One region of the Planococcus maritimus genome, then DNA from elsewhere that is predicted to be linked to it. Evidence: riboswitches for the same ligand, from Rfam matches in the RefSeq annotation. Region 1 holds a riboswitch; the other holds the start of a gene.
What was found. A riboswitch is a leader RNA that binds a small molecule or an ion and turns the genes downstream of it on or off. The one in region 1 is predicted to bind FMN.
Positions count from the first base shown of each region.

Region 1 (3,887 bases):
TGTATCAAATGCTCGATCTGTGTACAGGCGATCAGAAACTGGTCATTGTTATGCGTTTTTTCCAAGATCTCTCCATTGCGGAAACGGCTGAAGTCCTGGAGTGGTCGGAAGGCAAAGTCAAAACGACACAACACCGGGCAATCCGGTCCCTCCGCCAAAAATTACGAGAAGCAGAAGGGGGAGGAGAATATGCCGAATGACAAATGGAACGATGAAGAAATCGAAAATTTGTTGCGGGATTTCCCCAAAATACAGGATAATCGGCCCAAAGCCGAAGTGTATAAACGTGTATCGCAGACACAGTATGTTCCGAAGCAGCCTAAGCGCTGGCTGCCATTACTCGTCGCTATCATTGCGTTTTTGAGCATCACGGTGCTGGCGGTTTCCTTGCTGCAGCAAAATGGAAACGACTCTAGCAGCAGCGAGACTGAAAGTGACGATGCAGAATCGATGATGACAGCAGATGAGGCTCAAACAGAACAAACGGAACAATCCATTGATGAGCCTGAAGAGGCAGCCAGTATGGTTATAGAAGAACCGGAAGCCTTGCGTACAGCAGTGTATGAACAAGACCTAGCAGACGCTCAAATCCTCCGAATCGGCCTGGCTCAAAGAGGTTACGTAGTGCCGGTGAGTTTTATCATTCCAAAACAATCCGTTGATGAGACAGAACCGACTTCGCTCGAATTGTATGAAGCATTTGCGGAACAAATCGACGAATCAAAATTGGGCTTTGATGAGTATCATCCATATGAGGGAATCTTGCAGCAAGACGGTGCGATTATCAGCCATTTCCTCCCAGAGAATCATAATTATGACCAAGGATCGGCTGCTACCTTGCTGTATCTTCACAGTTTAGAAGAAACCTTCTTCGGCGAGGAGGAAATTCGCGTACTAAATGTCTCGGGAGAACCTGCGCAATTAGCACACGTGGGAATGGTTGAACCAATTCTTCCGGGAGTTCAAGGCCAAAGTTATTATTTGATCGCTTCGTCTACAGAAGACTGGTATTTGGCTCCATCTTACGGCTTGTCTGAAGCGAGCGTTGAAGATGCGCTCATCGCGCTTCAGCAAGCACCGAATGATGATTATCGTTCACCGGTACCGGATGGCATCGAATACGATGTGGACATGAATGGCACAAATGCCCTCGTGACATTCGAAGAGACCTTAGACCTTGAGTCACTAGAGGGAATAGAGGCGATGCGCTTAATCGAAAGCCTGGCGCTTACTGCACAGTCTTACGATGCCTCGCTGACAATAGTCAATACGGTCCAGTCCGAGTGGTCAGGCTTCGATTTTTCCGAAGAACTTGAATTGCCGGTTTCGCCCAACCGCATGGACTGGCCATAAAAATAAAAAGACAGCAATGTAAGCACTATGGTTTACATTGCTGTCTTTTTTTTATAAACTTAACTTGTATAAAAAAATATCGATTCATCTTCGGGGCAGGGTGCAATTCCCTACCGGCGGTAATTGGACGTTTCGGTCCATCAGCCCGCGAGCCGTAAAAAGCAGGATTTGGTGAAATTCCAAAGCCGACAGTATAGTCTGGATGGGAGAAGGTGAAGGTACGGACGCATGCCGTTTTTATATGGCGGACCGTTTATTTCAGTGTGCCTGACTCTCCCTTAAGTGATTATTACTTAAGGGATTTTTTGTGGCAACATGCGTTTCGAACCTTTCTTCTGGTGAATCACGACAAGGAGAGAGGAACATGAAGAACAAAAAATTGCAATCGATGATTGTCATCGGTATGCTGAGCAGCATCTCATTTGTGTTGATGCTATTCAATTTTCCACTGCCGGCCTTGCCTGCATTTTTGAAAGTGGATTTCAGTGATGTGCCTGCGCTGATAGCAGCGATCACGATGGGACCAGTTGCTGGTGTTTTAGTAGCATTCTTTAAAAACGTATTGGACTGGATCTTTTCAGGGAGTCCGACTGGTGTGCCTGTAGGGCATATGGCGAACTTTGCGACGAGCCTATTGTTCATTTTGCCGGTCTATGCGATCTATCGCAAAGTATCTACTAAAAAAGGAATCGCATTCGGCTTGGTGATCGGTACATTTTCTATGGCCATCGGCATGAGTTTGTTGAATTACTTCGTTTTCCTGCCGATGTATACGTATTTCCTCAACATGCCTGAACAAACAGGCAATGCCTTGTATACAACGATTGTGCTCGGCATCTTGCCGTTTAACTTGATCAAAGGTCTTGCGCTTACGACGGTTATTTTATTGATCTTCGGCAGCATGCATACCTGGATTGAAAAACAACGTTCCTATTATTTATCATAAAAAAAAGCGGTTGGAAGATTCATCTTCCAACCGCTTTTTCTATTGATCCATACGCTAATCAGTCTTCGTATTTAAGTGGATCTCCTTCAAATGCCTCGTCTGCCACCTTGATGGAATCGGTCGGGCATCCTTCAAATGCGTCTTCCATATCTTCCATTAGCTCATCTGGCACTTGTTCAGTCCCCGTGTTATCATCAAGAATAACGAAGGCGATGCCCTCATCATCATAATCGTAAATGTCTGGTGCTGCTGCTCCGCAAGCTCCGCATGCGATACACGTATCTTTATCAACAATGGTATATTTAGCCATTCTAGTTCCTCTCCTTTATCTCCGAACAAGTTCAGTTATACTATCGTGTTTATTCTATAGATGTTTTATATTTTTTTCAACCCAAAACCGCCGGGAGGTTTATTCAGTGCGATTCGATGAAGTCGTTTTAGCAATCATGAAAGCGGTAGACGGTCAACGGACCGTTTCTTCCCCTTATCATTTAATTAAAGGAAAGAAATCAGGTCAAACGATTCAAGACATCGGCTATTTCGGCCTGCATCCTTATTTTGCCGTGCTTCCGAAACTGGACAAAAAAGACTACCTGGACTCTATTGAGAGGCTGCAGGCGCAAGGGCTATTGGTGCCGGATGACAATAGCATTCAGCTTCATCAATCTGCCATCGACTTAAAATTGCCGACTACACCATTAAATGGCTGGAAATACAGGGGCAATGAGAGGCGTTTTTTTTCGCGTTTATCTTTGATAGTGCAAACAATGTCCAATTTTATGCAAGACCATAAACGTTTTGATCCGGTGGTGACAGATGAAGCGGTGCAGTCCTGGACCAAGTCTTATTTACACCGAATCGATTTTCGTTCACCGGAGGTCCAAGCCGTTTTCAAGCTTCAAATTGAAGTCAGCTTGGCGTTAGCAAAGACTGACGAAATGCATAAAGATATTTTGATGGCGCGACTGTCTGGGTATGGGGTCGGTGGGCTTACTTGGGACCAACTGGCAGCAAAACATCACCGACTGCCAATTGATATGAAAATTGCAGCAGTCGCAGCTTTACATGCTTGGCTAGATGTCCTAGAAGGCATGGAATACCCATTGTTAACAGGACTACTCGAAGGCATCGTGCAGAAATCCGCTTTGACGGAATCGGCTAAGCGAACACAAAACCTATACGAACGTGGATTCTCACTGAGCCAAATAGCAGAACTCAGGCAATTGAAGACCAGCACAATTGAAGACCATTTCGTTGAGTTGGCGATGAATGACCCGGCCTTTAGCCCAGCTTCATTTATGGATGACGAGTTATTTGAATCGATCCGTCGAATCAGCAAAGAAATGAAGACAATGCGCCTGCGGGATATTAAAGAGCGCTTGCCGGACGCGAGTTATTTCCAAATCCGCCTTGCATTGGCAGTGAGAGGAGAAGCTATATGAATCTTGAAAAATTGCTATATGAGGCATATGGCTATACAGAGTTCCGCCCTGGCCAAAAACAAGTGATTGAACAAGTGTTGTCTGGACGCGATGTTTTGGCGCTGTTGCCGACTGGAATGGGCAAATCCCTATGTTATCAATTGCCC
Region 1 covers NZ_CP016538.2:1,864,176-1,868,062, reverse strand. Annotated here, with positions in the region: gene sigX (RNA polymerase sigma factor SigX) at 1-200, shown strand, start outside; gene BBI11_RS09435 (hypothetical protein) at 190-1,353, shown strand; FMN riboswitch at 1,436-1,571, shown strand; gene BBI11_RS09430 (ECF transporter S component) at 1,718-2,299, shown strand; gene BBI11_RS09425 (ferredoxin) at 2,358-2,609, opposite strand; gene BBI11_RS09420 (YpbB family protein) at 2,716-3,741, shown strand; gene BBI11_RS09415 (RecQ family ATP-dependent DNA helicase) at 3,738-3,887, shown strand, end outside.

Region 2 (3,887 bases), 1.5 Mb from region 1:
ACTAGAATCACAACTTTTCCTGCCTGCAAATCCTTTACTGCTTCTTCGATTGTATTTCGCATCGGTTTGCTCCTTTAAAATCCGTGGCGCCGCAAATACTCGGCGTTCATCGGTTGTTTTGGCGCATGCTCCATAAAACGCTGCACGTATTTCCCGAACATATCGGTTTCGAGATTGACCGAATCGCCTACTTTTTTGCTACCTAAAGTCGTTTCCCCTGCTGTATGGGGGATGAGCGAAACGGTCAAATGGTTTTCGCTGAGCTCGAAAATCGTCAAACTGACGCCATCGATCGCGACAGACCCTTTGACAATAGACTGTGCAAGCAATTCAGCGGGTGCTGCTATATCGATATACAATGCATTTTCCTGAGGGCGCTTGCGCAAGATTTTGCCGACCCCGTCGATATGGCCAGCGACAAGATGCCCACCAAAACGGCCGTTCGCCGCCATCGCCCGCTCGAGGTTGACGGGGCTAGAGGTACTTAATGACGAAAGTGTGGTACCGTGAAAGGTTTCCGGCATGACATCCACCGTAAATCGGCCATTCGACATTGAAGTCACGGTTAAGCACACGCCTTCTACTGAAATGCTGTCGCCGATTTTTGTTTCTTCTAAGACGACATGCGCACGTATCGTCATTTCCATACTGGACGCGCCGCGTTTAATGCCCGCGAGCTGTCCCTTTTCTTCGATAATGCCTGTAAACATGTGTGTCACTCCTTTAAGGTGGAGATGATCTTCAGATCCGTTCCGATTCGTTCAACTTTCTGCGTCTCCAAGCGGACGCCGTTCGACGCTGAACTGGCGTGCAGATCACCGAATACGGAAACCGTTCCTTCGTCGCCGAGAATGATTGGCGCGATATACGTTGCGATTTCATCTACTTGACCGCTTTGCAAGAAAGCGGTGTTGATTTTTTGGCCGCCTTCCACCAGTACCGATAAAACTTTGCGCGCAGCAAGCACTTCCAATGCTGAGGCAATGTCTACATCGGGCGTATCCAGCTGCAGGATTTCGACGTGCTCTGGAAAAGCTCCGCGGCTATCGATATCCACCCCTGATCCAACAATAATCCAAGTAGGGGCATCAGGTACTTGAATAACGTGGCTCTCTATCGGGATACGTAAATGGCGATCCAATACGACACGGATCGGCTGCCTCGGGGAGTCGGCAAACCGATTGGTCAAGCGGGGGTTGTCGAGTGCGACAGTCTGTGCACCGACCAAAATGGCGTCGTGCAGCAAGCGCAGTTTATGAACGTCTTGCTGAACATCCGGCCCTGTAATTTTTTCCGAACGGCCACCGGTTACCGCGATTTTGCCGTCTAAGGTAATGGCGTGTTTCAATGTCACAAAAGGCCGATTCTTGCGGATATAGGTAAAGAACATTCGGTTCAACTCCGCCGCTTGCTGTTCGCAAACGCCGGTCTCTACGATCACCCCGGCGGCTTCAAGCTTTTGAATGCCTTGGCCTGAGACGAGGGGGTTCGGGTCCAGCACCGCGACGACGACACGGCGGATGCCGGCACGAATAATCGCATCCGCGCAAGGGCCTGTCCGGCCATGATGGCTGCAAGGCTCCAATGTCACATACAAATCTGCGCCTTGCGCTTCACCGCCTGCCATATTCAGCGCATGGATTTCTGCATGGGGCTGCCCCGCTTTCAGATGCGCGCCCATGCCGATAATCCGGCCCTCTTTGACAATGACCGACCCGACAAGCGGATTAGGCGAAGTCTGTCCGGCGGCTGATTGCGCCAAATCCAAAGCTTGCTTCATGATTTGCTGATCATCCACTTGATCACGCCTTTCACAACATAATAAAAACCCATTGATAAACCAATGGGTTAGAAGACAATAGGAAATAGAACTATAGATTGCTCTATAATTTCCGTGTTCTTCCTTCTCCCATCCAGACTTTAACTGTCGGCTTTGGACTTGCACCAAATCCTGCCCCGAAAGGCTCACGGGCTTCGGATTGCTCCGTTACCGTCGATTGGGAATTTCACCCGACCCCGAAGGAATACTATTCAGTTGATCATCCACAGTATGCAAAAAAGGCCCCTTTCATAAAAGAAAGGGGGCCTTGAAAGTGCATATCAAAGAAACCTAAGCGATTGCTAGTAGGCTGTTTGACGGTTCTTCTCCCATCCAGACTTTAACTGTCGGCTTTGGACTTGCACCAAATCCTGCCCCGAAAGGCTCACGGGCTTCGGATTGCTCCGTTACCGTCGATTGGGAATTTCACCCGACCCCGAAGAACGCTATAGATGATTATCTGTAAGTTTAGCGCAAGCATCATGTGCTGTCCAGAAAAGAATCCCTATCTGAGGGGCTTTGGTTCATTTCCCAGTGAAACACTAGACAAAGGACTATTCACCACATCGGCCCGCGTTCGTCTGTCAATTCGATCAAAAACGGAAAGATGCCCAGAACCACTAGGAAAGTTGCGAGGAATAAGGCAAGGGAAGCGAACGGCTCAATGCCAAAAGCGACGGAAATGAACATGAGAAGAGGCGCAATAAAGACAAACAAACTTGTCTTTTTACGTGCTTTTACCGTTAAGAATTGATCTTGCCTGCAAGATGGGCAAGTCAAGCTATCCCCGAGTGTGACCAGTCGGCAAACACACTGCACCCAAGTCCATGTCGTTCCGCAATTTTGGCATTTCGGCATCGTTCTTCTCCCCTTTTCGCGTGTTATTTATACATACGAAGAGAAGTGGGATAAGTTCCCAAAATTGTCCCATTATTTCAGATTTTTGGCCACTCGCCCTTTTTTCACATAAAAAAGCACTGCCCCGTATGAGCAGCGCCGAATATTTCTTATAGGTATTCTTTTTCGATGGCTTTTATACTGCGCACAGTATCGATCGGGCGCACGCTGGATTCAATCTGTTCTCGTTTCGGCTCCAAAAATGGCGGCAGCGACAGTTTCTCGCCCAGTGTTTCGTATGGCTCATCACCCATAAAGCCGGGGCCATCCGTTGCCCATTCAAACAATAATCCAGGAGCGACTCGTGCATACAATGATTCAAAGAAGAAACGGTCGACATAGCCGGACGTTGAGAATCCAATTTTCTGCATATGGCTGATCCATTCATCCAATGCTTTTCGGTCCGCTACGCGGAAGGCAGCATGGTGGACCGTACCGAAGCCTTGTTGGCCGGCTGGTAAATCGGCGTTATGTTCGACAATCACTTGCGCTCCGTTGCCGCCTTCACCCATTTCGAACAAATGTAGCGGCCCTTCTTCAGCGATTTCACGCATATGCATCGCTTTCTCCAATACCTCTTTCAAATAATCGAAGCGCTCAATGCGAATATGAATTGGGCCGAGGCCAGTGATGGCAAATTCGAGCGGGACCGGGCCATCTTGCCACGGTGTGCCAGACTCTATCCCTGTATTATGTTCGTCTGATACGAGCATATACTGTTGGTCATCAAAGTCGGCGAATGACAAAGTTTGGATGCCAAATTGCTCGGTGATTGCACTGTGCTGCACTTCGTATTTGTCAAAACGCTTTTCCCAATAACTGAGCGCTTCGTCTGTCGGCACACGAAAAGCCGTTTTGTAAATTTCGTTCGTGCCGTGAGTGCCTTTCGGAATGCCCGGAAAATCAAAGAAGGTCATATCCGTCCCAGCTGAGCCTTTATCATCAGCGAAAAACAAGTGATACGTTTGGATATCATCCTGGTTTACAGTTTTCTTAACCAGTCTCATGCCTAATACATAAGTGAAAAATTCATAGTTCTTTTCTGCGCTGCTCGTAATCGCTGTAACGTGGTGAATCCCTTTCAATTCGTTCATGCATACCGCTCCTTATCATTTCCCATTTTCTCTTCATTGCTTTCTTGTGCTTCATAACCGACTTTCTTCAACTTCTC
Region 2 covers NZ_CP016538.2:409,328-413,214, reverse strand. Annotated here, with positions in the region: gene BBI11_RS02210 (bifunctional 3,4-dihydroxy-2-butanone-4-phosphate synthase/GTP cyclohydrolase II) at 1-62, opposite strand, end outside; gene ribE (riboflavin synthase) at 75-710, opposite strand; gene ribD (bifunctional diaminohydroxyphosphoribosylaminopyrimidine deaminase/5-amino-6-(5-phosphoribosylamino)uracil reductase RibD) at 716-1,798, opposite strand; FMN riboswitch at 1,898-2,028, opposite strand; FMN riboswitch at 2,137-2,267, opposite strand; gene BBI11_RS02195 (TIGR04104 family putative zinc finger protein) at 2,378-2,677, opposite strand; gene BBI11_RS02190 (ring-cleaving dioxygenase) at 2,827-3,810, opposite strand; gene BBI11_RS02185 (MarR family winged helix-turn-helix transcriptional regulator) at 3,807-3,887, opposite strand, start outside.
Region 2: another riboswitch for FMN. It lies ahead of ribD (bifunctional diaminohydroxyphosphoribosylaminopyrimidine deaminase/5-amino-6-(5-phosphoribosylamino)uracil reductase RibD); the one in region 1 lies ahead of BBI11_RS09430 (ECF transporter S component).